Regions from separate parts of the Shewanella sp. Iso12 genome, predicted to be linked through region 2. Evidence: predicted binding sites of a transcription regulator. Region 2 holds the regulator's gene; the other holds the start of a gene.

Region 1 (16,002 bases), on a different contig from region 2:
CAATCCCACGGCGCATATCCTTGAGTGCGGCGCGTCCTTCGGCTCCTTTGAGCATTGCGACAGATTCGGTAAATGACTTCAAATTCTTTTTCTCTGCTTGGCGGCCTAGGCCTTTATCTGGCCAATAGACCCGGGCATACCTGCTCCGCTTTCATCTCTTGGTGATTCATCACCAAAAGGCACAGGACTGCTCTGTGTGACTGCTGCCCAAAATAAAGCCTAAGCGGCCTTTCAGGCAAGTGTAATTTAAAAGAGACAGGCGGTGATGCTCCTTGAAGCATCACCGCCTTGCATAGTGGCAAGCGAGTCGTAACCCGCCGCGGTTAAGATCAATATGGGGTCAAAGTGGCCGTTTTACAAGGGCAGATTGATCACTGAATAACCCATTGCCTTAATCCCGGGCTCGATAAGATTTTTATCCCCGACCACCAATATTTGCATGCTGGCAGGATCCAACCACTCTTTAGCCAGTTCATTTAGCGTATCAATACTGGTTTGGTTGATAATCTCATCCTGACGGGCAGTAAAATCATCGCTCAGACCGTACTTCTGGATCATTCGGATAAAGCCGGCCTTTTGGTAAGGCGTTTCATAATCCAGTGCTTTACCCTGCGAAATTGAGGCCCGCATAAAGCTAAGCTCTTGTGTCGTCATCCCCTTATCATGATAAGCCTTGAGCTCCTTGATAAACTCGGCCAGCGCCTTGGCGGTGACATCACTGCGAACGCTGGCGCCCGCCTTGAAGTACCCCTGCTCAATACCACCACTGAAGAAGCTGCGGGCACCATAGGTGTAGCCCTTGTCTTCCCTGAGATTAAGGTTGATGCGGCTGTTGAAGGCGCCGCCCAAGGGATAGTTCATCAGGTAAGCCTTGAAGAAGTCGCCCGTGGCATCGTAAGGCAGGGCGCGCTTGCCTATGCTGATAACCGACTGGGCCGCTCCCGGCTTATCGATAAGGAACACCACACCGGGTTTACCCTCGGGCATCTCACCCAAGGTCGGCAGAGACACAGCCTGGCCGCCCCAAGGCTCCAATCCTTTTAGCTTGCCGATTAGCTGATCGCGGGGCAGATCGGTTACCGCCACCAGTTGGGCGTTGCCGGCGCGATACTGCTCCTTATAGAAAGCCTTGATATCATCGAGCGTCAGTTGGCTGACACTCTCAAGCGTACCGTTATCATTGACACCGAGACTGGTTTGGCTGCCAAACAGCAACTTGCTGAAACCCTCTTCGGCCAGATAGTTGGGATCCGAGGCCAGATGTTGCAGGCTTTGCAACTGCTGCTGTTTTACCCGCTCGAAATCGGTTTCCTTGAAGCCTGGCTCAAACAGCCTTTCTTCGACTATTGCCAGGGTCTTATCCAGGTTTTCGGTCAAGGCCGAGATCCGGATGCTGCTTTGATAGCCGCTGCTGTCGAACACCACGGAAGATCCCAGCAGCTCCAGCGCCTGGGCTAGTTCTTCACTGCTGCGTTTGGCGCTGGACTCATTGAGCATGGCCGCCGTCAAACCGGCGAGCCCGGCCTTTTCCACCGGCACCAGTCTGTGACCGCCGTTGAGGTAGATGACCAGCTCGGTAGTAGGCGTTTCATGGCTTTCAGTGCCCATGACACTGATACCGTTGTTCAGTTGGGCAGACCAAAGCTTGGGCACCTGCATGGAGGGCGCCTTGCCGGCAGCGGGGATCTTACTGCGATCGAAACTGCTGTTGGCACTTACGACCTGCTGCAACCCGGCAACGGCGTTGGCGGCAACCCTTGGTTCAGGCGGGGTAAAGTTATCGGCCTTGGCCACCAGCGCCTTGGCGCCCATGGGCACAACGCTCATCACTACGCTGGGCTTATCCTTGATGTAGCGCTTGAATACCCGCATCACATCTTCTTTGGTCACAGCATCATAGCGGGCCAAATCTTTGGCTATCTGATTGGGATCACCGGCGAATGTCTGGTTATAGGCCAAGTTGGACACCTTGCCCGAGACACTCTGCAGCGAGAAGATACTGTCTGCGCGGAACTGCACCTTGACCTTCTGCAGATCTTCATCTGTGACGCCCCGCTGTTCAAATTCGGCGATCGATTCGCGGATCTTGGCCTCTATCGGCGCCAGTGCTCCGCCCTTGGCCGGATTGGCCAAGGCGTAGATAGACATTTGACAGGCCAGCTCCTGGCAAGGATGACTGACCCCGGCCTGCACCGCATAACCATCTTTCACCAGATTCTTGTAAACCAGCGAGGTCTTGCCGCCGCCGAGAATATTGGCCAGCAGATCCAGCGCGGCCTCATCCTGATGACGGGCGTAAACGGTTGGGAAAGCAATACGGATGAGTGGCAGATGGACATTGTCTTCCATCGAGATATAGCGGCTCTTGTCCAGCGTTACCAGAGGTTTGGCATCGGTCGCCACCTCAGGCCCCTTGGGAATATCGCCAAAGTACTTGCTGACCCAGGCCAGCGTCTGCGCGGTATCGATATCACCGCCTATGGTCAGGGTGGCATTGTTGGGGCCGTACCAGCGTTGGAAGAAGTGTCTTACATCATCGGGCGTGGCACGGTCGAGATCCTCGGGCCAACCTATCACAGGCCAGGAATAAGGATGACCGGCGGGATAAAACGCCTGATTGAAACGTTCATTCATCCGCCCATAAGGACGGTTATCGATGCGCTGGGCCCGTTCGTTTTTCACGGTTTCCCGCTGCACTTCAAATTTCTTGTCGGTCAGGGCCGGAAGCAGATAACCCATGCGGTCCGACTCCAACCAAAGCATTTTTTCCAACTGATTACTGGGAACGGTTTCGAAATAGTTGGTGCGATCAGTGTTGGTGGTGCCATTCAAGGTGCCGCCGGCTTCGGTGACTATCTTGAAATGCTGTTCATCGGCCACATGCTCGGAGCCCTGGAACATCATGTGTTCAAACAGATGGGCAAAACCACTGCGCCCCGCCTGCTCTCTGGCCGAGCCCACATGATAGGTTACATCCACATGCACCAGAGGATCAGAATTGTCCTGATGCAGTATCACTGTCAGGCCGTTGGCCAAGCGATACTTGCTGTAAGGGATACCGACTTCACCGGCCTTGGGGGTGACCGACTCGATGAGAGTCACGCCTGCCGGCAGTTGTACCGAGGAAACCTCAGCCAATCCTGTGTCGGTCTGCACTGAGCAACCCGCCAATGCGGCCGAAATTGCCGCCGCCAATAACCATTTCTTCAAAACGTTACTCCTTCAACCAGAGACTGAAACCCAATAACTCATTGCAGCCACTCTAAAGCCAACAACACAATTATCAAATAGCGCAGGCCCTTGCCTGTCAAAATCATCAGAGTGGATTTTGTAAGAGGAAGTTTCATCCAACCTGCTAAAAGGCACAGAATATCGCCGATCAGCGGCATCCAGGAAAGTAACAAGGCCCAATAACCGTAGCGCTTCAGCAGCGCCAGCGCCTGCTTGTGACGACCGCTGTCGAGTTGCTCGGGCGTGACCGCCTTGCGCCCCAAAAGCCCAAGTAGATAACTGCTCAATGCCCCCAAGGTGTTACCTATAGTGGCGCTAAGCAGCAGCGACAATGCCATCTCCGGCTGCTTGTCCAGCAAAGCCAGCAACAAGACTTCCGAGCCTCCAGGCAGCAATGTCGCCGCCAAAAAAGCGCCGCTGAACATCAGCCAGAGTTCCCACATAAGATACCTTCCTGCATACTGCCTGAATCAAAGGCCCGTCCAGGCAAGTTCAAAGATAAATAGTTTTTAGCGCTGAAAGATATAAGAAAACAATGTCATTGCCCAGCTAAGTCTCAAGAGTTTAAATCATACAATCGCGATAGAAAGCCACAAAACCAGGGGTTAAAACCAGCCCTTAAATGGACAAGGAAAGGAGTCATAAATGCAGGAGCTGAACTTTATTCAATCTGTTCAGGAGCGGGATATTGATTTGATGTTGCTGGAGGAGTGCCACACTTCAATGGCCTTCTGCAATTGGTTGGTTTCCCGGGTATATGAATTCCCCCACTCCGTAGAGTTTATCGGCGCCTGGCATTCTGTCATTCACAATCAATACGGTGAGTCGGATCTCGTGGTGATTTTCAAGGCCAATGACGGCTCCCATCAAGCCATTCTTATCGAAAACAAGATAGATGCAACGCCACAACAGCAACAAGGGTTAAGGTATCGCTACCGCGGCGAACATGGGATAGAACAGGGCTATTGGGTCGATTTTCGCACCTGTCTGTTGGCTCCGCAAAAATACCTGGCATCCAACAATGAGCCCTATGATAAAACCATCGCCTATGAGGAACTCATGGCGTACTTTGTCGCCCAAGGGGCATGGTACCGGGCACGGCTTATGGCCGAGAGCATCAACAAGCAAAGACGTGGATACCTTCCCAGCATTAGCCCCGAAGTCACAGAGTTTGCCAGGTGTTATCTTGAGTTTGCGAAAAGACATCACCCGGAGTTGAACCCGGAAACACCCAAAAACCGCGCCGCCGGACATTCCTGGCTGCATTTCTACCCGCTACTGCCCAATAAGCAAATCCGCATCGTTCATCAATTGGCAGGAAGCCTGGTCAAAATCATGTTTCTGGGAGCAGCCGAGCAGCTTGATATACTCACGCAAGCCTTCGGTGCTTATGCAAGCACAGGACTCATGATCAAACGCTCCGGCAAGTCTGTCGTGATGGAACTGCCTACGCCGCCCATTGACCCTTTTAAAGACAAATTCGAAGATGTCCAACCGCAAGTGCAACAATCCATTGCCCAAGCCAAGAAACTGAGACAGATGTTAATTCAGGTGCTGGCGGATAAAGGAATTGCAGCGAGCAATATTCAAGCATCTGACTGGTACTCTTGAAGAACCCCGGTCTATGATTAAGCCATATCTCTTTGAATAGTGAGCAATCATGGCCCGTCTTTTGTTTCTACCTATTATCCTTTCCCTGTTCTGGATAGCGTTTTTACACTTCAACAATGTCCCTTTGGCGCAGGGGAAACGCGGTTTTATTTGGATAATAGGCGTCAGTGGTGCCTTGATTGCCCTGCTGTCACTGGCCATCTGGCTGACGGCCTAAGCTTTTGATATGAGCCTTTGAAATGAATGCTTGAATCGACTCAGAGTGTACCAAAACCCGCGCGTTGCAGATTGCCCTCCAGCAAACCTTAAAACCGATAACCGGCGCGGCACACTGGCTACGCCGGTTATTTTTGAACGTCATGGCTCTCAGCGATTCAGCGCGCAAAGCGCTCAGTTCCCCAATACCGCCAGCAGAATACCGGCAGCGACCGCACTGCCCAGCACCCCGGCCACATTGGGGCCCATGGCGTGCATCAACAGGAAGTTTTGCTGATTGGCCTCTAGCCCCACCTTATTCACCACCCTGGCGGCCATGGGAACGGCCGAGACCCCGGCGGCACCAATCAAGGGGTTGACCTTGCCACCACTGAGTTTACACATGAGCTTGGCCATCAAGACCCCGGCAGCGGTGCCAATGCTGAAAGCCACCGCCCCGAGCAGCAAGATCCCCAATGTCTCGACCCGAAGAAACTGCTCGGCCGAGAGCTTGGAACCAACCGCCAATCCGAGGAAGATAGTGACGATATTGATAAGTTCGTTCTGCGCCGTGTTGGAAAGTCTATCCACCACCCCGGATTCGCGCATCAGGTTTCCGAGACAGAACATGCCCACCAAGGGGGTCGCCGTCGGCAAAAACAATATGGTCATTCCCAGCACCATAAGGGGGAAGATGATCTTCTCCTTCTTGCTGACTTCCCGCAGCTGTTCCATCTTGATCTGCCGCTCGGCTTCCGTGGTCAAGGCCCGCATGATGGGAGGCTGAATGAGCGGCACCAAGGCCATGTAGGAGTACGCGGCCACCGCAATGGCTCCCAGCAAATCAGGCGCCAGTTTGGAGGCGAGGAAAATGGCCGTCGGACCATCGGCGCCGCCTATGATGGCGATGGCACCGGCATCTTGCATACTGAACTCAAACCCGGGTACCAGGTTCAAGGCTATCGCACCAATCAGGGTGGCAAAAATCCCGAACTGAGCAGCCGCGCCCAGCAATAGCGTCTTGGGGTTGGCTATCAGGGCACCGAAATCTGTCATGGCGCCGACCCCCATAAAGATCAGCAGCGGAAAAACCCCGGTATCTATCCCCACGTGATAAACATAGTAGAGCAGCCCATTTTCCTCGGTAAAACCTGCATTGGGGATATTGGCCAGAATGGCGCCGAAGCCGATGGGAAGCAGCAGCAAAGGCTCAAACTTGCGCACGATTGCCAGATACAACAACAAGGCACCGACCAACATCATCAAGGCCTGTGGCCAGGTAAAGTGCGCTATTCCCGTCTCAGACCAAAAAGCGAGTAAACCGTCCATCATCGCTCCTTAGGCCAGTGCCAGCAACTTGGTACCGACGCTGACGGCATCACCTTCCTTGACCAGGATGCGGCTGACTACACCATCGGCCTGAGCCCGGATCTCAGTTTCCATCTTCATCGCCTCGAGTATGATAACGACATCACCGGCGCGAACGCTGTCTCCGGCAGCCACCTGTACCTTGAAGATATTGCCGGAAAGCGGCGCACTCATCTCCAGTTCCGGCCCAGAGGCAACAGCAGGAGCCTGCACAGGAGCAGCCTGCGGCTCTGCCACCGGCAAAGGCGCTACCTGACTGATATCACCGCCTTCACTGACCTGCACCACAAAGCGCTGGCCCTGCACGTCCACGGTATAAACCTCCGGCTGACGCCCACCGGTGGCAGCCTTGGTTTGAGTGGCTTGTGGCTGAAGAGCTTCCAATTCTGGCTTGGGTTCAAATGCCGCTGGATTGCCACGGTTCTTAATAAACTGCAGGCCGATTTGCGGGAACAGCGCATAAGTCAGCACATCATCGTCGCGCTCTTCGCTGAGGCTCAAACCTTGCGCCAACGCTTTTTCGGCCAGTTCGGCCCGCAGATGTTCAAGCTCGGGCGCGAGCAGATCGGCCGGGCGGCAACTGACAGGCTCGGCCCCCTGCAACACCCGCTGTTGCAATTCACTGTTCACCTTGGCCGGGGTGGCGCCATATTCGCCCTTGAGTACACCTTCCGTCTCCTTGGTCAGCGACTTATAGCGCTCGCCCATGAGCACATTGATTACCGCCTGAGTACCGACAATCTGGGAGGTGGGGGTCACCAGAGGAATAAAACCCAGATCTTCCCGCACCCTTGGGATCTCCTCGAGCACCAGATCCAGCTTGTCCTCGGCGCCTTGCTCTCTGAGCTGGTTTTCCATATTGGTCAGCATGCCACCCGGCACTTGAGCCCGCAGAATGCGTGAATCTATGCCTTTTAGTGCCCCTTCGAAACGGGCATATTTTTTTCTGACCTCACGGAAATAGGCGGCTATCTCCTCCAGCAGTGCCAAGTCATAGCCTGTCGCCCTATCGGTATCTTCAACCATGGCAACCAAGGTTTCGGTGGCACTGTGACCATAGGTTTGGCTCATGGAAGAAATGGCAGTATCCAGAACATCAATGCCGGCCTCAATCGCCTTTTGATAGGTTGCGGTTGATAACCCTGTAGTGGCATGGCACTGCATGGTGATCAGTAGATCAGTTTCCGACTTCAAGCGGCTTATTAGCTCAAATGCCTCCATCGGCTTGAGCAAACCGGCCATATCCTTGATACAGAGTGAATGGCAGCCCATATCTTCCAATTGCTTGGCCATGGTCAACCAGGTTTGCAGTGTATGTACGGGGCTTGTGGTGTAAGAAATTGTGCCCTGGGCATGAGCGCCAACATCAATCACGGCTTTCAGCGCGGCTTGCAAGTTGCGCACATCATTCATGGCATCGAACACCCGGAATACATCGACCCCGCTGTCATGGGCGCGCTCTACAAACCGGGTCACCAAGTCGTCACTGTAATGGCGATAACCCAGCAAGTTCTGGCCCCTCAATAACATCTGCTGCCGGGTGTTGGGCATGGCTTGTTTCAGCGCCCGGATCCGCTCCCATGGGTCTTCACCCAGATAACGGATACAGGCATCAAAGGTTGCACCGCCCCAGGACTCCAGGGACCAAAAGCCAACACTGTCCAACTTGGATGCAATCGGCAACATATCTTCGATACGCATTCTGGTTGCCAACAATGACTGGTGGGCATCCCGCAGGACAACGTCGGTTAATGCTAAAGCTTTACTCATCTTTTTTATCCATCAGATTGCGGCATTTAAGCCTGTTTGCGGTATTGGTGAATGGCACAGCTAATGGCTGCCAGCTGTTGCGGCGTTGGTGCGCCTGCCTGGGCGACGACTGCGGATTGTGCCTTGGCCCTTTCCTGAGTTTGGTTCTTATCCTCCAAGCTGGGTTTAGGTGCCAGATAATGGGCCGATATCCGGATCCCCAAGATCAGCAGCCCCAAGAACAGATAAACCAGCCCCATACCGAGCAGCATAATCCCCACAGCTTCCACGAGTTGCTCAGAAAGCGACATCATATCTTCCTCATTTTGTTAATGGCGCGGCAGGCCTTTCCATGTCTAAGTCTGGTCTGAGATGACAGAACATGGCACCCCAGCCGGACAATAATGGTAAATATGCGAAAAAATGCGATTTTCAATCACTGCTTGTTTTAGCCTAACAGGCCAAGTTGCACCTAACCATGTGACTTAGGTCAAAAGCGATAACCAATCTATAACAAAAAACCTTCCTCAATGTAAATTGGTCATACCAAAACAAATCAATAAAACCTCATAGGGAATGATGATTCATAAATATTTATTTAATATTTTTGATGAAAAACTAAAACTCAAACCAAAATGAAGGGAAGATGATATCGCGAATGCCGGCAAGGGTGGCAAGTTTCAACATAGGGGACTTGTGAATACAAATGGTTTTAAAGCCTTTCCCGGATGTGTTCGCCATAAGCGATAAAATTGTCTTAAATTCGGGGGAAAGGTCATATGAAGAGCAAAGCATGGTACTTGATGATGAAAATAGGTTCTCTATCCAGAACTTGTTACATCCCGGACTTTCAGTGGGCCTGTGTCTCTGTATCAAGCTTACGGATAAGGCACTGTGGATAGCTAGGAAATTGCAGGCGAGTAAGAAACAGATAGCAAAACGCCCCGCTATTGCGGGGCGTCTTACTTCTTTGCTATTTGGCGCGCATGGAAGGAGTCGAACCTCCGACCGCCTGGTTCGTAGCCAGGTACTCTATCCAGCTGAGCTACATGCGCTTAATCCGGAACTCAGAAAGCTTAGCTCTCAGAGTATAGTAAAGAATGGCGGAGAAGGAGGGATTCGAACCCTCGATGGGAGATAAAGCCCATACTCCCTTAGCAGGGGAGCGCCTTCGGCCACTCGGCCACCTCTCCGCATAAATTGGCGCGCATGGAAGGAGTCGAACCTCCGACCGCCTGGTTCGTAGCCAGGTACTCTATCCAGCTGAGCTACATGCGCTTAAATCTATTGCGTACTTTACTTGATATCTGGTGCGCATGGAAGGAGTCGAACCTCCGACCGCCTGGTTCGTAGCCAGGTACTCTATCCAGCTGAGCTACATGCGCTTTCAGATAATCAATTTTTCTTAGCAGCCTTTAAGGTTCCAGATGGTGCGCATGGAAGGAGTCGAACCTCCGACCGCCTGGTTCGTAGCCAGGTACTCTATCCAGCTGAGCTACATGCGCTTGATCATCTTGGAAAACTAAAGCAGAAGTGGCGCGCATGGAAGGAGTCGAACCTCCGACCGCCTGGTTCGTAGCCAGGTACTCTATCCAGCTGAGCTACATGCGCGAATTGTATTCTTTACTGCTAAAACGGAAAATGGTGCGCATGGAAGGAGTCGAACCTCCGACCGCCTGGTTCGTAGCCAGGTACTCTATCCAGCTGAGCTACATGCGCATATTTTACGTTAAGAAATGGCGGAGAAGGAGGGATTCGAACCCTCGATGGGAGATAAAGCCCATACTCCCTTAGCAGGGGAGCGCCTTCGGCCACTCGGCCACCTCTCCGTTTTCTTGGCGCACATATTACTGTTTGAAGAAAATAAGTCAAACCCTTTTTCCGAAACCTTTTCCGTTTGTCCTGTTTTTAATCACCTGACCTAAATAACGCGCAAATCCTGTGCTATCAAGGGTTTTCCGGCTCCAGAAAATAAAAAAGCCAGTTTAAAAACTGACTCTTCTATTCCTGACGGAGGTTCACTTTATGTCGCCTCAGAAGTTGCCACCTTCAGAAGGTGTTCCTGTTTTCTCAGACTGAATACGCTGATAAATCTCTTCACGGTGCACAGAAACTTCTTTGGGTGCATTCACACCTATACGTACCTGATTCCCCTTCACACCCAGCACTGTCACTGTGACCTCGTCACCAATCATCAGTGTTTCGCCAACACGACGAGTCAAAATCAGCATTCGATTGCTCCTCTAGTTTCCATATCTTCTACACACGGCGCTCATCCGTCGTAACCATTATTATAAGGTGAGCTTAGTACAAATTAATAGTATTCAATACTAAATCCGTTGTTTAATTACACCTTATTTAGTTCAAAAGCGTGATGTAACACCCGAACTGCCCTGTGTAAATCCGATTCATCTATTACCACTGACAGCTTTATCTCTGATGTTGCCATCAACTTAACATGAATTCCTTCATTCCCCAAGATATCAAACACCTTGGCGGTTGCCTCGGCCCTGCGATGCACGCCGGCACCTATTACAGACACCTTTGCCAGGGCTTTTTCAAACACCAATGGGCCAAACGATGTTCCAAGTTCCGGTTCATCGAGCGCCTTTAACGCCCAAGGGAGCCTGCTGGCATCCAAGGTAAAGCTGACGCTGTCATCTGTACCCGCCTTGGTCACCAGATCCACTTCCACACCATTTTCGGCCAGCAGTGAAAATACTGCCGCAAAGGGGTCCGGTGAATCGTCGGTGCGACTCAGACTCAGCATCGCCTGCCCTTTACTGCAAGCGATACCCGCTACTTGATTACTCTTGTCTTCACAGGCATCGAAACGGATCAGGGTGCCCCTGCCAGGTTCAAAGCTGGAAAGCACCCGTAAGGGAACCCGAAAGCGCTCGGCATAAGAGACTGAATCCGGGTGCAACACCTTGGCTCCCAACCGAGCCATCTCCAGCATCTCTTCGAAACTGATGGCATCAAGCTTTTGTGCGCTCGGTTCAATATTGGGATCTGTGGTATAGACACCAGCCACATCGGTAAAAATTTGACATTCCTGCGCCTTGAGCGCGGCAGCCAATGCCACAGCAGTGGTATCCGAGCCTCCGCGCCCAAGAGTGGTCACTTCCCCGAATTGATCCCGACCCTGGAAGCCGGCTACTATCGGGATAATCCCCTGGGCCAGCAACTCCAGCAGATACTGAACATCAACTCGTTCGATACTGGCACGGCCAAACTGGCTATTGGTGTGGATTTGCACCTGGGCGGCATTGAGCGACTTGGCCTTGACGCCACGTTTTGCCAACGCCATCGCCATCAGCGCAATACTCACCTGCTCGCCGGTGGAGACCAGCATGTCCATCTCCCGCGCCGATGCATCGGGGTCAATCTGCCCCGCCAGTGCAAACAAACGGTTGGTTTCACCGGCCATGGCAGAGAGCACCAACACCTGATGCTCGCCGCTCAATTGAGCTTTGGCAATCTGCTCGGCAATCACCTCGATACGCTCAATCGAGCCTACCGAGGTGCCGCCGAACTTTTTGACATACAGTCGCTCGTTACTGCCTGAACGTACTTCTTGTGTCACATAGACCTCGTTGGTGGCGAAATTATGCCAGACGTTCAGTCAGCCAAGGCGTTACCGATGCCAATGCCTGAGGCAAGTTGGCAACTTCACTACCACCAGCCTGAGCCATATCGGGACGGCCACCGCCCTTGCCACCAACCTGCGCAGCCACCATGGCCACCAATTCACCGGCCTTCACCTTAGCGGTCAAGTCTTTAGTCACCCCGGCGATAAGGTTTACTTTGTCGCCATGAGCCAGACCCAGCACCACTATGCCAGATTGCAGTTTCTGCTTGAGCTCGTCCTGCAGACCACGCAGAGAGCCAGGATCAATGCCTTCGACCTGTTTCACCAACACCTTGATTCCGGCAATCTCTTGCGCATCGGAAATCATATCGGCACTGGCCGCAGCGGCCAGTTTGTCTTTGAGTTGAGCAATCTCTTTTTCCAGTTGGCGGCTACGCTCCAACTGCGCCTTAAGCTTGGCTACCACGGAGTGACTGTCTGCTTTCAGCAAGTTAGCAGCATCACTCAACTCTTGCTGTTGCTCGGCGACGAAGGCCATGGCAGCAGCACCTGTGACAGCTTCAATACGGCGAATACCGGCGGCGATACCGCCTTCGGAAGTGATCTTGAACAGACCTATGTCACCGGTGCGGCCCACATGGGTACCACCACAAAGCTCAATAGAAAAGTCTCCCATGGTCACAACCCGAACCTGGGCGTCGTATTTCTCACCGAACAAGGCCATGGCGCCCTTGGCTTTGGCCTGCTCTATGTCCATCTCAGCCGTTTTCAGCTCGTGGTTACGACGGATCTGGGTATTGACCATCTCCTCAACCGCCTTGAGCTCTTCAGGCTTAACCGCTTCAAAGTGAGAGAAGTCAAAACGCAGACGCTCAGGCTCCACCAATGAACCTTTCTGGGTCACATGCTCACCCAATACTTGACGCAGCGCGGCGTGCAGCAGGTGAGTCACTGAGTGATTCAGCTGGGTGCGATGGCGCAGTTTCTTATCGACTTGCGCAAGCAACTCCTGACCCAGAGTCAGTTTACCTTGGCTCAGTTGGCCGATATGACCTGTGGCCTGGGCATACTTTTGGGTGTCGCTCACCTCAAACAGCAAACCTTCGGCTGTCAGTTGGCCCTTATCGCCTACTTGACCACCCGACTCGCCATAGAATGGAGTCTTGTCCAGCACAATAACCGCTTGCTCACCGGCATCCAGAGTGCCGACCGCCTGACCATCGACATAGATGCCGATAACCTTGCCCTTACCGCTGAGTTCGCTGTAACCGCAGAACTCACTGTCGGCATCAATCTTCAGCCCGGCGTTGTAATCGGCACCAAACTGACCGGCGGCCTGAGCCCGGCTACGCTGCTCGGCCATCGCCGCATCAAAACCATCTTCATCGACCTTGATATTACGCTCGCGGCAAACATCGGCGGTCAAATCCATAGGGAAACCATAGGTATCGTAGAGCTTGAATACGGTTTCACCATCCAAGGTATCGCCTTTAAGCTCAGACAAAGCAGCATCCAAAATACCCAGACCACGCTCAAGTGTACGGGCAAACTGTTCTTCTTCGGCTTTCAGCGCCTTTTCCACTATGCTCTGAGTCGCCTTAAGACCCTTGGCAGCATCGCCCATCACGTCAATAAGTGTAGGTACCAGCTTGTAGAAGAAGGTGTCTGTGGCGCCCAGTTTGTTACCGTGACGCACGGCGCGGCGGATGATACGCCGCAGTACATAACCCCGGCCTTCATTGGACGGCATCACACCATCGGCAATAAGGAAGGCGCAAGAGCGAATGTGGTCGGCGATAACCCGCAGGGATTTGTTTTCCAGATCTGTCACGCCGATGATCTCGGCCGTTTTGGCAATCAGAGTGCGGAACACGTCAATTTCATAGTTGGAATGCACGCCTTGCATAATGGCGGCAATACGCTCTATACCCATACCTGTATCGACTGAAGGCTTGGGCAGAGGCTCCATCACACCATCGGCCTGACGGTTGTACTGCATGAAGACTATGTTCCAGATCTCAATAAATCTGTCACCATCCTCTTCCGGTGTACCTGGGCGGCCACCAGGAATGTGAGCACCGTGGTCATAGAAGATTTCAGTACAAGGACCACAAGGGCCTGTATCGCCCATCTGCCAGAAGTTATCTGAAGCATAAGGTGCGCCCTTGTTGTCGCCGATACGGATAATGTCCTCGGCGGGAACCCCTATCTGCTTGTTCCAGATATCAAAGGCTTCATCGTCAGATTGATAAACGGTAACGCACAGACGTTCCTTGGGCAGCTTGAGCTCTTCAGTCAAGAAGGTCCAGGCAAAGCGAATGGCATCTTCTTTGAAGTAATCACCGAAGCTAAAGTTACCCAGCATCTCAAAGAAGGTGTGGTGACGGGCCGTATAACCCACGTTATCCAGATCGTTATGTTTACCACCGGCGCGAACACAACGCTGCGAAGTGGTAGCGCGGCTATAGCTGCGCTTGTCCATACCGAGGAATACGTCTTTAAACTGGTTCATCCCGGCGTTGGTGAACAACAAAGTGGGGTCATTGCCTGGCACCAGTGAACTGCTGTCGACTACCTGATGGCCATTCTTGCGGAAAAACTCCAGGAAAGCACTTCTGAGTGCTGCTGTGGTTTGGTACATAAATCGTCCTGAGTTGCTTAAGCCTGAATAATGTATAAAAAGTGGTCTAAAGGCGTGCGTCGCCCGGCCACTCAAGCGCTCTTTTGCCAAGCATTATAAGCATGCAGCGCCAGAATACCAATTAGATTGCGCAGGGTATGACGCCTGATACAGCCAAGGTACAGAGAGCGTTAGCGGCATAAGCCGACCCCCAATAACCTGAGTCAGCAAATACCATTTGCCACAGGCGCGGAATCACTCAGGGGATGGAGCCCTGAAGGCTACGGCAAGTTTTAACGGGACAGATAAAGTCAGCTAAAAGCGCCAGAACGGAGTGTTAACAGCTGAGTGTTACTTTGGCATGCAAACAACGACTGCAACTCAAGGAAAGTAAATGCTGGGGTTTTGTAAAACAAGGTCAGTTTGGGATGCTTTAGCAGCGGTAAGCTTAGTTGTGAAGGGGCAATTGTGATAGAGGGAAAAGTCAGTCGTAAGGGTCATATTCAAGGGCATATGCCACTTGATCATAACTAAAGCCCTGCCCCATCAAGTGACGAATTCGACGAGCTTTTTCTTTCATATCATCTGCGGGACTATCACCGAATTTCTTCAGCGCGCGCGTACGGGCCAAGGCAAACCAGTCACAATCACTGGCATCCAAAACCTGCTCAATACATTGTTTATTTAAGCCCTTTTGCATCAGTGCCTGACGCACTTTCCCCGGGCCGTGGGCCTTGGCAATATGGCTGCGCAGCAAGGCTGCAGCGAAACGCTGATCATCGATAAAACCTTTGGCTTCCAGACCATCCAAAGTCTGTTCAACTTCCGGCGACTCAAAGCCCTTGTCCAGCAAGCGGCTCTTGAGTTGCTCGCGGCCATAGTCGCGGCGCGCCAATAGCGCGACCGCAACATCCATTACCGACTGGCTCAGAAGACTTCTCCGGTTTCCAGATCGACATTGCCTTCACCTGTCTCGGCGCTGGCAGGTGCCGCTTCTGCTTTGCTGAGCAGTTTAGCGCGCAGTGCCGCTTCGATTTCGGCAGCCACTTCAGGATTTTCCTTGAGGAACTTACCGGCATTGGCGCGGCCTTGACCTATCTTGTCACCTTTGTAGCTGTACCAGGCGCCGGATTTTTCCACCAGCTTGTGGGCTACGCCCAGGTCAACCAACTCACCGGTACGGTTGATCCCCTGACCATAGAGAATTTGGAAATCGGCTTGTTTGAAGGGGGCGGCAATCTTGTTCTTAACCACTTTAACCCGAGTTTCGTTACCAACAACCTCGTCACCCTCTTTGATAGCACCTGTACGGCGGATATCGAGACGAACGGAAGCGTAGAACTTAAGGGCGTTACCACCAGTGGTGGTTTCTGGGTTACCGAACATGACCCCAATCTTCATCCGGATCTGGTTGATGAAGATAAGCAGAGTGTTAGACTGCTTGAGGTTACCGGCCAGCTTACGCATTGCCTGGCTCATCATACGGGCAGCCAGCCCCATGTGGGAATCACCGATTTCACCTTCGATTTCAGCCTTGGGCGTCAGCGCCGCCACTGAGTCAACAATGATGACATCGACGGCGCCACTGCGAGTCAGCGCATCACAGATCTCCAACGCCTGTTCACCTGTATCAGGT
Region 2 (16,002 bases):
ACAGTTTGCTTAACTATGAAACCGTCAAGTACTTCAATAATGAAGCCTATGAGGCGAATGAGTATGACAAGGCTTTGGCGGATTGGGAGGTGGCCAAACGCAAGAATCGCCTGTCGCTGTTTGCTCTCAATGCCGGTCAGGCCACAATTATTGCTGTTGCCATGACCTTGATGCTGGGGCTCGCGGCTTTTGAAGTGACCCGGGGGCAGATGACAGTGGGTGATTTTGTGTTGATCAATGCCTTTATGATGCAACTCTTTATGCCGCTCAACTTCCTGGGTTTTGTGTATCGTGAGATTCGTGGAGCCTTGGCCAATATTGAAAGGATGTTCTCGCTGCTGGATAAGACTCCGCTGGTAAAAGATAACCCAGTGGCCAAGGATATCGTGCCGACAGAGGGCAGAGTCAGTTTTGACTCGGTTGGCTTTGGCTATGGTGACAGGGAGATACTCAAGGGCGTGAGTTTTGAGATAGAACCCGGGCAGAAGGTGGCTGTAGTGGGTGAAAGCGGCGCCGGTAAATCGACGTTGGTACGCTTGCTGTTCCGTTTTTACGATGTCAGCCAAGGGGCGATTCGGGTCGATGGTATAGATATTCGCGACATGACCCAAGATGCACTGCGCCGGGCCATCGCCATAGTGCCTCAGGATACAGTGCTGTTTAACGATACTCTGTTTGAAAACATTCGCTATGGCCGCCCCGATGCTTCTGACGCCGAGATTTGGCAGGCGATAGAGTTGGCCCATCTGAAGCAGTTTGTTGAGACATTACCACAGCAGGCTCAGACCAAGGTGGGTGAGAGAGGCATGAAACTCTCCGGCGGTGAAAAGCAGCGAGTGGCTATTGCCAGGGCGATATTGAAGCGCTCGCCGATACTGATCTTCGATGAAGCCACCTCGTCACTGGACAGCCGCTCCGAGAGGGCTATTCTCAAGGCGCTCGATGAAGTTGCCAAGGGCCATACCAGTCTGGTGATTGCCCACAGGCTGTCGACTGTGGTGGATGCCGATAAAATCTTAGTGTTGCATCAAGGTCGGTTGGTTGAGTCCGGCACCCACGACCACCTGTTGGCCGCCGATGGATATTATGCTCGTTTGTGGCGGATCCAGCACACAAAACAGGCAGATGAGTCGGTGCAAGTTCAGCATTGATTCAGGCTGGCTGCCGCATACTTGATGCTCCGAAGTAGCGTCAGCCTGGGGGCAGCACAGATGGAAAACATTGTATTGCAGGTCAATATCGAAGGAATGCAGGACAAAGTCCGTACAGACTGGAACAGTTTGGCAGATAATCTGAAAAAGCGGGGTATGGACGAAGTTGCCCTCAATCAACTGCATACTGAGTTACGTGCTGGACTGAGAGTTTCCACCCGCGGCCTGACTCTGTCTATGGTATCTGCGGAAACCTTTAATGCGGCGTTGGAAGGGATTATCAGTGAGTCAAGAAAGCAGGCTCAGTCGCAAGGGGTTTTGCGCAGCTGAGCCTGAGTTGATCCTATTTCTTGGTTTGGTTGCGGTCGGCTTGCCAGCCGTCGCACAGTAGGTTGAAACCATTTTTCGCTTCGTTTACCGGCGTCAGTTCAGTTATTTTACCGCCGCGATAACAGAGCATCTCTCCCTCAATCTCAATCAAACGGCTGCAATTCTTGCAGCTGAGCGATGCAGTTTTGCTCGTTTCCGGCTTGGGGACCTGACTGACAAATGTCATTTTCACTTCAAAATCCTCTGGAAGTGGCAAGTCTTGACTAGGAGTAAGATCTTACCACTTTTGTGACATAACGCACAATCTACCCACTATTATACTTTAGTGACAGCTAAATTATCTTTATTGATCGAAGTGAGCGTAATATTTATCCAAGGACACAGACAGACCATTTTGAGTGACGACTCTGACATGATGTGGCTTGAGCTGTCTTGGGTCACTGACTCCACAGGAATGGGCCAGCATCCCCAGGTCATGGTGTAATGCCTTGTTGTAGTTGGCGACTCGGGTGGATTTGTCTCTGGGATCCAAACCCTGTTGCAGCTTCTTGTTGTGGGTGGTTATCCCGGTAGGGCAGGTATCCTTGTTGCACTGCAATGCCTGAATACATCCCAGCGCAAACATGTTACCTCTGGCAGAGGCGATGAAGTCTGCGCCAAGAGCCAGTGCCCAGGCGACTCTGGAAGGGGTGATCAGCTTGCCCGAGGCAATCACTTTAATCCTCTGCTTCAATCCATGGCGGCGAAGATGATCCACCAGCAATGGCAGACTCTCTTTCAGCGGCAGGCCAACGTAATCCATCAGAGTTTGCGGCGCCGCGCCTGTGCCGCCATCGGCGCTGTCGAGGGTGAAGAAGTCGGGAGCCGATTCATGGCCGCGTTGGTTAATCTCTTCCAGAAAATCTTCCAACCAGTGGATATCACCCAAGACTGCCTTGATCCCTGTGGGTTTGCCTGTCACTTGCCTGACTCTGGCTATCATGTCGAGAATGTCGCCGACATGGTGAAATTCAATATGACCATTGGGACTGATGGAGTCCTGTCCGACAGGGATGCCGCGAATGGTGGCTATCTCTTCGGTTACTTTCACCCCGGGAAGAATTCCGCCTTTGCCTGGCTTGGCTCCCTGACTGAGTTTGATTTCGAACATCTTCACCTGAGAGTGAGCGGCCACTTCCCTGAGCTTGTCATCATCCAGGTGGCCTTCGGCATTGCGAACACCGTATTTGGCGGTACCTATCTGAAACACCAGATCGCAATTTCCCTTGAGATGGTGGGCGCTGAGGCCGCCTTCCCCTGTGTTGAGCCAGCATCCTGCCTGAGCCGCACCATGGGAAAGGGCGGTAACAGCCGGGCGGGAGAGGGCGCCAAAGCTCATGGCGGAAATATGGCAAATGGCGCTGGTGGCAAAGGGATGTTCACAGTCCGGGCCAATAACCACAGGCGTTGGTGGCACAACGTCTTGATCCAGCGTTGGGAAGGCCGTATTCATAAACATGATACTGCCGTTGGCTTCCAGTGGCCTGGTGGAGCCGAAGGCTATGGTGCGATCAACATTTTTCGCCGCCCGATATACCCAACTACGCTCGGCGCGATTAAAGGGAAGTTCTTCCCGATCGAGGGCAAAAAAGTACTGGCGGAAGAATTCGCCCATTTTCTCGAAGAAATATCTGAATCGGCCTACAACAGGGTAGTTATGCCGCACCGCCTGCTTGGTTTGCATCACATCGGCGATATACATGTAAGTGATCACCAAAAGCCCTAAGCCGACGACTATCAGAAACAGGCCGGAAAACAGTTCCAGCCCCCACATAAACCAGTTTTGCTCGCGCATCTTCTATCCTTATTGACTGCCAAAGTGGGTGGTTACCAGGCCTGTGGGCCCCTGTTCTCCCAAGGTGAGAATAAACAGTTGGTCGTATTGCTGCTCATTCAGGCTAACCAGGGGGCCACCCAGAGCCTTAATGATGGCCGGAACTGTATTGCTGTGGCCGGCGATCAGCACATTGCCTTGGCTGGCTTTAACCGCATCAGCTATGGCATTGATGTGAGCCTCCAAGCCGGCTTTGGCTGGAAACACTTCTATCCTGAGTTGTTTGGCTGTTGCAATCGGCGCCAGGGTTTCCTGAGTACGGCGAAACTCACTCGACATTAGCCTTTGCAGTTGGGTGTCCCGTAATGCCTCGGCTAGAGCCTCGGCTCGCGCTTTACCGGCGGCTGTCAGCCCGGGATCGGTTCCCTGGGCTTTTTCCGCGTGCCTAACCAGAAATATGGTTTGATTGGTGTCAGCGGCAAGGGATGGCAAGCTAAAAAACACAGAAAGACAAAGCAGTAGGAAAATTCTTACCATTTTTATTTCCTATCAAATACTTAAATAGCATGCGGGATCATAGCTCAGACTATCGGTCTGGGTAAACAATCGCTAAACTAATTACTGAACTGGTCGATAATTAACCTGAGATACGCTTTTCATACGAGGAAACCAAGATGGAAATCCGCAATCATGGCGCTCAGGTATCTGAGGTGGCCAAGGACAAGACCCAACAACTGGACGGGAATCATGGCAAGGCGGTATCTGAAGTCGCCAGCAGCAAGAGCGCCCGCCATGTCAGCCAGCAGTTGATGAATAACGCTATTCTGGCGGCGCAGGAGGAGGTAAGCCTCAATAGCGGCAACGAACCCATGAGTCTCTTATATCGCGCCGCGATTGAGGCCATCAATGAAGAACTGGCACCTTACATGGGGGAAAATGCCCTGCAGCAGGTGCAGGATCAGCAGATAGATACTTCTCCCGAGGCCACGGCCGACAGAATTGTCAGTTTTGCCACTCAGTTCTTCAGTGTCTACCAGCAGCAAAATTCCAGCATGGACTTTGACAGTCAGCTGTCCGGTTTTATGGACGTTATAGGCGGCGCCATAGATCAGGGCTTTAAAGAGGCGACGGATATTCTCTCCGGGCTCAAGGTGCTGGAAGGCGATATCAAGGCCGGGGTAGATGAAACTTACTCCCTGGTACAGCAAGGGTTGCAGGCATTCAGAGACAGCTTTAGCACAGAGCAGGAATAATTGAGCTCACGCGAAACCTTACCTGCAGATAACACCCCTCACTATGAGGGGTTTTTGTTGGCTGAATATGGAGTTATGCTGCAATAATCGTCTTGTGTTACCTTAAGGAGAAGCTATGTGGACTGAAGGCCGGGTCATTGAGCGTATCGATTGGAACAGCAAGTTATTCAGCCTGAGGATAGCCGCCGAGATAGCGCCGTTTATTGCCGGCCAGTTTATCAAACTCAGTCAGGTGCGGGATGATAAACGTATCGCCCGGGCCTATTCTCTGGTGAATGCCCCCGGGACTGACTATCTTGAAATACTGGCGGTGGCGGTAGATCAAGGCCAGTTGTCGCCAGACCTGCAATCTTTGCAGCCGGGTGACAGTATTAGTGTGACAGACAAAGCCACCGGCTTTATGACCCTGGATGAGATCCCTAAAGGGGAATTACAGGGGCGCCACCTGTGGTTTTTGGCAACAGGTACTGCTGTGGGGCCGTTTCTTTCCATGCTGGATACTCAGGAGCCTTGGCAACGGTTTGATAAAGTGGTTCTGGTTTACGGGGTAAGAGAAGTGCAGGATCTCGCCTATCTCGATAAGATCCGCGGCTATCAACAGACCTATCACGAGCAATTTGTGTTTGTGCCCAGTGTCACTCGTGAAGACTTTGACGGTGCGCTGCGTTGTCGCATCCCGGATGGGTTGCAAAGCGGTGAGATAGAGGCCAAGGCCGGGCTGAGCATAAGTGCAAAGGACTCGCAATTGATGCTTTGTGGTAATCCCGGAATGATCCAGGGGGCTACGGCGGCACTTATCGATAAAGGCTTGGCCAAAAACCTGCGCCGGGCCCCCGGACAGATAACAGTCGAAAAATACTGGTAACAGGAGAGTCTGGATGCAGCTCTATTACTCTACAGCTTCGCCTTATGCCCGCGTGGTCAGGGTCATTGCCCGCGAGCTGGGTTTGGCGCTGGATGAAAAGCCGGTCAATCCCTTCGATAACAGTGACGAGTTACTGTCAGTTAACCCCTTGGGGAAAATTCCCTGTCTGCTTTTGGACGATGGCGCCGCAATGTTCGACAGCGAAGTCATTGTCCGCTTTCTGGACGACAGATTCGGCCAGGATCGTTTCTTTGGGCCATCCAGAAACTGGGCCTATGAGTGTCAGTTCTCACTGCTCAAAGGCGCGCTGGATAGCGCCGTTGGCTTAAGGCAGGAACAGATGCGTGAAGAGGAGGGGGTTCGTTCTCCTTTCTGGAGCGGCCGTTTCGAGCAGGCCCTGCTCAGAGCCTTGATGGAGGTGGAGCGTCAGGGAATCATCGCGAGCGGTCCACTCGATGCCAGGCAGGTGCTGCTATTGGTGCTACTCGAATACCTTGATTTTCGTCATCCGGATCTCGATTGGCGTAAAGTAGTGCCTGCCCTGGCACACTGGCAGGAATCGGCGTCACTCAGGCAGAGTTTCCGAGATACTCGTCCTGGATGATTTCTCGGTAATTTGCGGTTTGGCCAAGTCCGAGTAACGCCTGCCCTTGGGGTTGTCCCTGCGGTTGGTTTCACCGAAGGCACCGTAGAGATCATGGCTCATGCCATAATCCAGCCGTCGGTCGCTGAAGGGAACCCTTCTATCTTCATGATGTTGATACTTGCAGTCGCATTGGCTGCAATCACACTCAGGCAAGGGAAGCTTGGGCGCCTCCTTCGACAAAAAACGCTTGCCTTCAAGCACTCTTATCGCCTGGCAGGCAGTTGGTGTCAACATTATGGAGACACAGTGATACTGCTTTTCCTGCGGCGTAACAGGTTTGGCCAGCCGTCGCTTTCCTGGCCTTAATCTGTGGCGGAACAGAAACAATATCAGTAGCAAAGACACCACAGCCAGCAAGATTTCCAACATATCCAAGGCGTTTTCCCCCTCGCCATGCATGGGTTTTAAGGTTCAGTTTAGTTTAGTTTGCGACAATTCGGCCGATTCCAATCGCTTTGCTCCCAGCCGCTGCCATTCTGTCTATTTCATTTGTATTCCCCTTGCCAGAATTTTTGCACTAGGCTGAAAATAAAGTGGATTAGAAATAGTTCTCATTAAATTACTCATCCCAATATGGAGTGCCGAAGAATATGAGCTACAAAACAGGTCTGATACTTTGCAGTGCGTTGGCCGCATCCAGCGTGACGCTGCCGGTGGCCGCCGCCGGTGAGGTGACGGTTTATTCCTATCGTCAGGAGTTTTTGGTCAAGCCCATTCTGGATGACTTCAGTCAGGCTACCGGGGTGAAGGTTAATTTTGTGTTTGCCAAAGATGGCATCGCCGATAGATTGGCCCGTGAAGGACGCTTATCACCGGCGGATCTGGTGCTGACGTCTGACTTTTCCCGGTTGCAGGAATTGGTGGACAAGCAGTTGGTCAAACAGGTGGAAAGCGACACGCTCAAGCAGAATATTCCGGCCCAATACCGGGATCCAGAAGGAAACTGGTACGCCCTAACCATGAGAGTGCGTAATCTCTATTCCAGCAAGGAGCGCCTCGGGCCGCTGGCGATCAACTATGAAGACCTGGCCGATGCCCGCTACAAGGGCAAGGTTTGTATGCGTAGTGGCAAGCATCCCTACAATATAGCGCTGGTGGCCTCCATGATAGCCCACCACGGTGAAGCCGATGCCAAGAGTTGGCTTCAGGGACTGAAGAGTAACTTGGCCCGTAAGCCTCAGGGTAACGACAGGGCGCAGGTGCAGGCGGTGAAAGAAGGCTTGTGTGATATCGCCATCGGTAACAGCTATTACTATGGCAAGATGCTGCAAGACCCCAAACAGCGGCCATGGGCCGAAGCGGCAGTGATCAACTTCCCGAACCAGGAAAATCGCGGTGCCCATATCAATGTCTCGGGTATGGCGCTGGCCAAGCATGCACCTAACTCGGCCGATGCCCTCAAGTTGATGGAGTATCTGTCTTCGGATGCCGCCCAACAGAGTTATGCCGAGGTCAATATGGAATATCCGGTCAAGGTCGATGTGCCTGTCTCAAAACTGGTGGCATCCTGGGGGGACTTCAAAGCCGATGACTTGCCTGTCTACAAATTGGCAGAGCACCATCAGGCGGCGCTGAGACTGCTCGATGAGGTTAAGTTTGATCTCTGAGCTTGAAGGCGTTTCTGCAAAGGTTATGGGGGAATAGCGGTGATCCTGACCTTCTCCAGAGGCTGGTCGTGGGCGGGGTTTACCGTCTGCGGCCTTATGGTGGCGCCTTTGCTGGCGCTGGTCATGCAGGCATTAGAACCGGGCGAAACCCGCTTTGGGCAGATGTTTGCCACTGTGTTGCCGTCATACATAGCCAATACCTTCTGGCTGATGTTGGGGGTGAGTGTCGGCAGTCTGCTTTTGGCGGTGCCGGCTGCCTGGCTGGTGGCACGCTGTGAGTTTCGGGGTCGGCGCCTGTTCCAGTGGGCTCTGTTGTTGCCGCTGGCCATGCCGGCCTATATCGTCGCTTATGTGTATACCGATCTACTGGATTATGCCGGGCCTGTGCAACGGTTTTTACGCGCAAGTTTTGGTTGGCAATCGGTAACCGACTACTGGTTTCCCGATATTCGAACTCTGGGCGGCGCCACTGTGATGTTGTCGCTGGTACTCTTCCCCTACGTTTACCTCTTGGGGCGCACTGCGTTTCTGGAGCAATCCTTAAGTTTGCAGCATGCAGCCAAGGTGATGGGCTGCTCGCCATGGCAGAGTTTCTGGCGTTTGTCTCTGCCAATGGCGCGCCCGGCGCTGGCGGCCGGTGTCGCCCTGGTAGCCATGGAAACCATGGCTGACTTGGCGACGGTCAATTATTTTGCGGTATCCACCCTGACCACGGCTGTCTACGACACCTGGCGAGCCTATGGTGACTTGGCGGCCGCGGCTAAAATTTCGCTATTGATGTTGCTTGGGGTCTTTACTCTGTTTGCGCTGGAGCGTATGGCGAGGCGTAAACAGCAATTATTTCAAAAACAGCTGTTGCTTGAGGCACCAGAGCCATACCGGCTTAAAGGTTGGCGTGAGTGGCTGGCGCTCGGCTACTGCTCGCTGTTGCTGCTGTTGGCCTTTGTTTTGCCATTTGTCATTCTCGGCAGTTACGCCTTGGATTACTGGCAGCAGAGCTGGAACAGTGACTTTTGGCAGTACAGTCTCAACAGCCTAACGGTCGCCGCCATCAGCAGTGTATTGTGTTTGCTTTTGGCTATCCTCTTGATGTTCATTCGCCGCCTGAGCCCGAGAAAGTGGGACATGTTGCCATCCCGTCTGGTCAGTACCGGCTATGCACTGCCGGGCACAGTGCTGGCGATTGCCGTGCTTATTCCGCTGACCTGGCTTGATTTCAGAATCGATGATCTCTATGCCCTGTTCGAGCGCCAAGGCCCGGGGCTCTTGTTCACCGGCAGTATCGCCGCCCTGGTGCTGGCGTTTTGTATTCGCTTTGCCGCCATCGCCATCGGCAGCATAGAGAGCAGTTACAAACGGTTGTCGCCTTCTCTCGACATGGCGGCCATCAGCCTGGGCAAGACACCGGGTAAAGTACTGGCATTAATCCATCTGCCACTGCTGCGCAGCGGTATTTTTGCCGCTCTGCTGCTGGTATTTATCGAGGCGATGAAAGAGTTGCCGGCTGCCTTACTGCTAAGCCCTGTCGGGTTTCACAACCTGGCTACCCAAGTGTTCCAATACGTCTCCGATGAGCAGTTGGAGCAGGGGGCGCTGGCGGCTATTGTCATTGTGTTGGTGGGGCTGGTGCCCTTGATTTACCTCAACCGTTCGCTGGAGCAAAACAACTGATGTCGACCCTGAGTGTCAAGCAACTCCACAGCCATTATGGCGCCCTGCAGGTGCTCAAAGGGCTGAGCATTACCTTGCAAGCCGGTGAAATTGCCGCCCTGCTCGGACCCAGTGGTTGTGGTAAAACGACTCTGCTCAGAGCCATTGCCGGACTGCAGCCGGTCTCCGCCGGTGAAATTCATATCAGCGGCCGTGCAGTAACCACGGATAAGCTACAGGTTCCGGGAGAGGAGCGTGGCGTGGGGATGATCTTTCAGGACTATGCCCTGTTTCCCCACTTGACGGTCGCGCAGAATATCCTCTTTGGTGTCAAGGGATTGAACAAGGCGCAGCGTCTGAGCCGGCTCGAGGAGATGCTGGATTTGGTCAAGCTCCCGGGGCTTGCTGAACGTTATCCCCACGAGTTGTCCGGCGGTCAACAGCAAAGGGTGTCGATTGCCAGGGCGCTTGCCTATGAGCCTGAACTGCTGTTGTTGGATGAACCCTTCTCCAACATAGATGCCCAGGTCCGCGGCGAGCTGATGCTGGAGATTCGTGCGATCCTCAAGAGCCGTAACGTCAGCGCCGTATTTGTGACCCACAGTAAGGATGAAGCCTTTGTTTTTGCCGATACCCTGGCGCTGTTTGAAGATGGAAAAATAGTGCAGCAAGGCAGTGCTGAAACTCTCTATGCCAACCCGGTCAATCGCTATGTGGCGGACTTTCTCGGCAGCGGTAATTATCTTAAGGCCCTGGTCAGCTGCGAACACTGTGTCGATACTCAAATCGGTCGACTTAAAAGCTCTTTGCCCCATGGTTTGCCACTGAACTGGCAGGGCGAGTTGTTGCTGCGGCCACAGCAGTTGGAGTTACGACCCGACGAACAGGGCCTGGCCGTGGTTACCGAGCGGCGTTTTCTGGGCAATGTTTGCCATTATGATGTGCAGCAAGAGGGCGTCATACTCGAGGTTCGTAGTCATCAGGTACAGTTTTCTCCAGGGCAGAGAGTCAGGCTGTCGGCACTGGAACATCCGTTGGTGTTGTTCGGTAATGGCTGTTAACAACAATTGTTTCATAAGTTTGCTGTGGGTGATAATTTGTTTGTCTCTGTGTTATACCAAGCAATCGGTTTGATCGAACTCATCATAGGTATTCACTGAACCCCGGACTCGCCCATGCGCCGCTCCGGGATGAGAGCGGAGGCGAGATGCATAACTACAGCAATAATAAAATGCAGGACGCACAAGGGATACGGAATATCAGCAACAACTCATGTCGTCAGCTGTTACTCGGCGTCATCGGGAGTTTGGCTGTTTTCTGCAGCACGGGAAGCATGGCGATGGACAGAATCACGGGCGCGGCCTTTGCGAGCCGCTCTGAAGTCTATGCGGTCAATGGCATGGCGGCAACCAGCCAACCACTGGCGACTCAGGTGGCGGTCGATATTCTTAAGCAAGGAGGCAGTGCCGTAGATGCCGCTATTGCTGCCAATGCCATGCTGGGGTTGGTTGAGCCTACGGGTTCAGGCATAGGCGGCGATCTTTTTGCCATTGTCTGGAGCGCCAAAGAGCAGCGGCTCTATGGGCTCAATGCGTCTGGCCGCAGTCCGGCTTCTTTGACGCTGGAGATGCTCAAGGCCAAAGGGCTTGAGCATCTGCCGCCTTATGGGCCTTTGCCCGTATCCGTGCCCGGTGCCGTGGATGGCTGGTATGAACTGCATGACAAGTTCGGCAAATTGCCCATGAAGGATAACCTGGCACCGGCTATTCATTATGCCCGTGAAGGATTTCCGGTTTCCGAGCTCATAGCCTTCTATCTGGCTCGCAGCGGTGACAAGCTGGCCAAATACCCGGGGTTTAAAGAAACCTATATGCCAGGCGGCCGCATGCCGGCCGTCGGTGAATTGTTTCGAAACCCAGCTTTGGCAAACAGCTATGAAAAAATTGCCAAGGGGGGCCGGGATGTCTTTTACAAAGGAGAGATAGCCCGCAGTATTGCCGCTTATATGCAACAACAGGGCGGTTATCTTTCCTATGAAGATCTCGCTTCTCACAAGAGTGAGTGGGTCGAGCCTGTATCGGTTAATTATCGGGGCTATGATATCTGGGAGCTGCCGCCCAACGGCCAGGGAATAGCGGCACTGCAGATCCTTAAAACCCTGGAGCCATTTAATCTCAAGGCCATGGGGCTGGACAGCGCCGAATATGTGCATCATTTCGTGGAAGCAAAAAAGCTGGCGTTTGCCGACCGAGCCAAGTTCTACGCCGACATGGACTTTGCCAAAGTGCCGGTAGCCTCACTTATCTCCAAAGAATACAACTACGCCAGAGCCAAGCTTATCGATGCTGACAAAGCCGCCGCCAGTGTTGAGCCGGGTAATCCCAATCTTTTACACGGTGATACCATCTATCTCACTACCGCTGATAAAGAAGGCAATATGGTGTCTCTCATCCAGAGCAATTATCGTGGCATGGGCTCAGGCATGACGCCTCCGGATTTGGGATTTGTGTTACAGGACAGGGGCCAGCTGTTTGATCTCACTCCCGGGCGTGCTAACTCCTATGCACCGGGTAAGAGACCGTTTCATACCATAATTCCGGCCTTTGTCACCAAAGATGGCAAGCCTTGGCTCAGCTTTGGCGTCATGGGGGGAGCCACCCAACCCCAGATGCACGCTCAGATCATGATTAATCTGATTGATTTTGGCCTCAACCTGCAGGAGGCGGGCGATGCTCCAAGAATACTGCATACAGGTTCTAGCCAACCGACCGGCGAGCAGATGACAGATGGCGGTTATATCAGTCTCGAGTCGGGCTTTTCCATGGAGACCCGCCGTGAGCTGATGAAAAAGGGGCATACTTTGAGTGATTCTCTCGGAGCTTTTGGTGGTTATCAGGCCATAGGCGTCAATGTTGAAAGCGGCGTTTATCGGGGAGCGTCCGAGTCCCGAAAAGACGGGCAGGCATCAGGTTATTGAAAGCAATCGGCAAAAACGTGCGTGAGCTAATTCAAATTAATGCTCAAGTTGCGGATAATAAGGCCGAAGATGAATTAATCTGAAAGGGTAGATTGCAAATGGATACACAGGTTATGCCACGGGAACAACTGGGAATCTGCGCTGAGGGAAATCTGCACAGCGTTTATCTGATGTTCAATGCCAACGAAGGCGGAGAGTCACAACTGCGTCCTTGCCTGGCCAATGTCGCCCAGTATTTGTATGAGCTGGCAGATCAGTATGCCGACAGTGCCTTTAACGCCTTTGTGGCGATTGGTGCCAACTTTTGGGATCACCTCTATCCGGGAAGCAGACCGGCTGAACTCAGGCCGTTCCCTGCTATGGAGTCGGGTAACCGGGATGCGCCGGCGATAGAGTTCGATATTTTTATTCACCTGCGTTGTGATCGCCTGGATATTCTTCATCTGGTAGCCAATGAGGTCAACGAAATGCTGGAAGGGTTGGCTGAACTGGAAGAGGAGGAGCGCGGGTTCCGCTTTATGGACAGCCGCGATCTGACCGGTTTTGTCGATGGCACAGAAAACCCCAAGGGCAGAGGCCGTCAAGCTGTGGCCCTGGTAGGTGATGAAGACGATGCATTTCGCGGCGGTAGCTACATTCATGTACAGAAATATGTCCATAATCTGAGTAAGTGGCACAGACTGCCGCAGAAAAAGCAGGAAGACATCATAGGCCGCACCAAGCAGGACAACATAGAGTACGCCTCGGAAGACAAACCGCTGACGGCACATATCAAGCGGGTAAATCTCAAGTATGACAATGGTGAGTCGATGGAGATCCTGCGTCAGAGCATGCCCTATGGTTCTGTAAAACAGCAGGGTTTGATGTTTATTTCCACCTGTAAGACACCTAACCATTTTGAAAAGATGCTTCACAGTATGGTTTTCGGTGACGGAGAAGGACACCATGATCACCTGATGCACTTTACTCAGGCGGTAACTGGTTCCTCTTTCTTTGCCCCATCTCTGGATTTCATGATCCAGTTTGATGATTAATAGCGCGATAAAAACAAAAACGCCCCTCATTGAAGGGCGTTTTTTTATGGCATTTTCAACTCAGTCTGTGTAATTGAACAGCGACTTCACTGTTTCCAGAGTTTCATCAATGGTCTTGATGCTGGAAGGGCAGATGAAAATAGTATCATCACCGGCGATAGTGCCCAGAATACCTTCTGGCTTGCCGATGGAGTCCAACAGCCTGGCAATTAACTGCGCCGCCCCCGGGCTGGTACGCACCACTATCATGGCTTGGTTATGATCCACATCCAATACCAGATTCTTCAGCGGGCTGCCGGCGGTAGGTACCCCTAGTTCAGCCGGTAAGCAGTAGACCATCTCCTGCTTGGCGTTACGAGTGCGCACGGCACCGAACTTGCTCAGCATGCGCGAGACTTTGGACTGGTTGATATTGGCAAAGCCTTCGGCTTGCAGTGCATTGACTATTTCACTCTGGGAGCCGAAGCGCTCCTCTTTAAGCAGAGCCTTGAAGGTTCTGATTAGCTCATCCTGATTTTTGCTTGCTTGCATTATCTTCTTCTGTCGTTATTCAGAAAATCCCGGTCATTCTGCATATCAAACGGATAAGTGTCAACAAATACCCAAGATGTCTGCATAAAAATGCAATGCAGGTCATTTGGTGGGTAAAAGAAGCCTCAGTGGGCAGTAGAAAACGCTGAAGTTAATTCAGCTTTTGATGAAACAGAGTCATATGACTAAGGGATAATTGCTATTTTTGTGACGATCCTTTAATGTTGCGCCATCACAGAATTAGATCTATGTCACACATAATTCCGAGAATTGACGGAGATAACTATGAAAGTTGCTGTACTTGGTGCTGCTGGTGGTATCGGCCAGGCTCTTGCCCTTCTGTTGAAAACCCAATTGCCTGCCGGCTCTCAGCTGTCACTCTATGATATCGCCCCCGTAACGCCTGGGGTTGCCGTGGATCTGAGCCATATCCCGACAGCAGTTGAAGTTAAAGGTTTTGCCGGTGAAGACCCAACGCCTGCACTGGAAGGTGCCGATGTGGTGCTGATTTCTGCCGGTGTTGCCCGTAAGCCGGGCATGGATCGTTCTGATCTGTTCAATATCAATGCCGGTATCGTCCGTAACCTGATTGAAAAAGTGGCCGCGACTTGTCCCAAGGCGCTGATCGGTATCATCACCAACCCAGTGAACACCACTGTGGCCATTGCTGCTGAAGTACTGAAAAAAGCCGGTGTTTACGACAAGAACCGTCTGTTCGGTGTGACGACTCTCGATGTCATCCGCTCTGAAACCTTTATCGCCGAAGCCAAAGGGCTGAACGTCGCCGATGTTAAAGTCAATGTGATTGGCGGCCACAGCGGTGTGACCATTCTGCCTCTGTTGTCTCAGGTTGAAGGTGTCAGCTTCTCTGATGAAGAAGTTGCTGCCCTGACCAAGCGTATTCAAAACGCCGGCACTGAAGTGGTGGAAGCCAAAGCCGGTGGTGGCAGCGCGACTCTGTCCATGGGCCAGGCCGCTTTCCGTTTCGGTCTGTCGCTGATCCGCGGTCTGCAGGGGGAAGCCAATGTGATCGAGTGCGCCTATGTTGATGGCGGCAGTGAGCACGCTGAATTTTTTGCCCAGCCAGTGGTACTCGGCAAGAATGGTATCGAAAAGGTTCTGCCGTATGGAGAGCTGAGTGCGTTTGAAACCAATGCCCGTGACGCCATGCTGGATACCTTGAAGGCGGATATCAAACTGGGTGTAGACTTCGTTAAGTAAGTCAACTTCAGTGAATAAAAAGGAGCGCCGCGGCGCTCCTTTTTGCTACTTGAACTTGTTCGACTCTGGCCTTGCTGGCTAGTTTCTTTGGCAAAACAGCCGAATTCTTTCCTGCTGCTCCTTTATCTGCGCCTGCCGTTCTTCTTCTGTCATCTTAATCATTTCTCCGGAGGCCTCATCTTTACGTTGTAGTCTGGTGTGGGTATTGAGTACATCCAATTGGAATTTGGCCTTATCACAAATAGCCTGAGCCTGGGCCGCATCTTTCTCCTTGATCAATTTGGCCTGTTTCTCAGACTCAGTTTCCTGCACAACGTCATCTTTTCGCTGCGGCGCGACCGTGCCAATTCTGGCGGGTTGCAGATTTTGGCTGTCCAATTCGGTGGCCTGTTGTTGTGGCGGCGGCTCTTGGCTGTAGTGGGTAACGCCATTTTCATCGACCCAAGTATAGATGGGCGTTGCCGAGGCAGCGTTGGCTCCGAGTAATGCCAGCAGAGCCATAAATAGGCTGATCCTTATCATTGTCTGTTTCCGTTTCTGCAGGGTGAGCTTGTCTGAGCAAGTGTGTTATCTTTGCCGCTATAGACCTTTATTACACCATCAGGTTAAGTGTATGCAAAATTTATCCAAGCCAACAATAAAAACCCGTGGCATCTATCTGTTACCCAATCTGATGACAACGGCAGGATTGTTCTCGGGCTTCTATGCTGTTATCGCTTCCATGAATGGGCACTTTGAGGCATCGGCTATTGCTGTATTTGTTGCCATGTTATTCGATGGACTGGATGGTCGTCTGGCGCGTTTGACCAACACTCAGAGTGCCTTTGGTGCCGAGTACGACTCGATGGCAGATATGGTGTCCTTCGGTATGGCTCCGGCCTTGATAGCCTATAACTGGGGGCTTTCTGAATTGGGCAAAATAGG

What was found. The regulator ArgR, encoded in region 2, controls arginine synthesis, uptake and breakdown. The targets are predictions, from matches to a motif close to ANTGAATANNTATTCANT.
Positions count from the first base shown of each region.
Region 1: a site for ArgR is predicted at 8,740-8,757, ahead of HCX89_RS04995 (OadG family transporter subunit). Genes of this name have one in related genera too.

Region 1 is NZ_JAAUHW010000002.1:220,193-236,194, reverse strand. It holds gene gshA (glutamate--cysteine ligase) at 1-55, opposite strand, end outside; gene HCX89_RS05025 (pitrilysin family protein) at 355-3,210, opposite strand; gene HCX89_RS05020 (YqaA family protein) at 3,249-3,674, opposite strand; gene HCX89_RS05015 (PD-(D/E)XK nuclease superfamily protein) at 3,877-4,842, shown strand; gene HCX89_RS05010 (hypothetical protein) at 4,892-5,059, shown strand; gene HCX89_RS05005 (sodium ion-translocating decarboxylase subunit beta) at 5,233-6,366, opposite strand; gene oadA (sodium-extruding oxaloacetate decarboxylase subunit alpha) at 6,376-8,175, opposite strand; gene HCX89_RS04995 (OadG family transporter subunit) at 8,202-8,468, opposite strand; tRNA gene HCX89_RS04990 (tRNA-Arg) at 9,133-9,209, opposite strand; tRNA gene HCX89_RS04985 (tRNA-Ser) at 9,256-9,347, opposite strand; tRNA gene HCX89_RS04980 (tRNA-Arg) at 9,356-9,432, opposite strand; tRNA gene HCX89_RS04975 (tRNA-Arg) at 9,463-9,539, opposite strand; tRNA gene HCX89_RS04970 (tRNA-Arg) at 9,583-9,659, opposite strand; tRNA gene HCX89_RS04965 (tRNA-Arg) at 9,689-9,765, opposite strand; tRNA gene HCX89_RS04960 (tRNA-Arg) at 9,797-9,873, opposite strand; tRNA gene HCX89_RS04955 (tRNA-Ser) at 9,892-9,983, opposite strand; gene csrA (carbon storage regulator CsrA) at 10,188-10,385, opposite strand; gene HCX89_RS04945 (aspartate kinase) at 10,502-11,740, opposite strand; gene alaS (alanine--tRNA ligase) at 11,763-14,387, opposite strand; gene HCX89_RS04935 (regulatory protein RecX) at 14,851-15,282, opposite strand; gene recA (recombinase RecA) at 15,294-16,002, opposite strand, start outside.
Region 2 is NZ_JAAUHW010000011.1:166,899-182,900, forward strand. It holds gene HCX89_RS17370 (ABC transporter ATP-binding protein/permease) at 1-1,151, shown strand, start outside; gene HCX89_RS17375 (hypothetical protein) at 1,212-1,481, shown strand; gene HCX89_RS17380 (hypothetical protein) at 1,495-1,713, opposite strand; gene HCX89_RS17385 (FMN-binding glutamate synthase family protein) at 1,825-3,315, opposite strand; gene HCX89_RS17390 (phosphoglycerate mutase family protein) at 3,325-3,831, opposite strand; gene HCX89_RS17395 (DUF5610 domain-containing protein) at 3,969-4,547, shown strand; gene HCX89_RS17400 (ferredoxin--NADP reductase) at 4,663-5,412, shown strand; gene HCX89_RS17405 (glutathione S-transferase N-terminal domain-containing protein) at 5,426-6,016, shown strand; gene HCX89_RS17410 (hypothetical protein) at 5,978-6,433, opposite strand; gene HCX89_RS17415 (Fe(3+) ABC transporter substrate-binding protein) at 6,649-7,665, shown strand; gene HCX89_RS17420 (iron ABC transporter permease) at 7,705-9,336, shown strand; gene HCX89_RS17425 (ABC transporter ATP-binding protein) at 9,333-10,376, shown strand; gene ggt (gamma-glutamyltransferase) at 10,649-12,292, shown strand; gene HCX89_RS17435 (Dyp-type peroxidase) at 12,391-13,326, shown strand; gene argR (transcriptional regulator ArgR) at 13,387-13,857, opposite strand; gene mdh (malate dehydrogenase) at 14,143-15,078, shown strand; gene HCX89_RS17450 (DUF4124 domain-containing protein) at 15,157-15,600, opposite strand; gene pssA (CDP-diacylglycerol--serine O-phosphatidyltransferase) at 15,692-16,002, shown strand, end outside.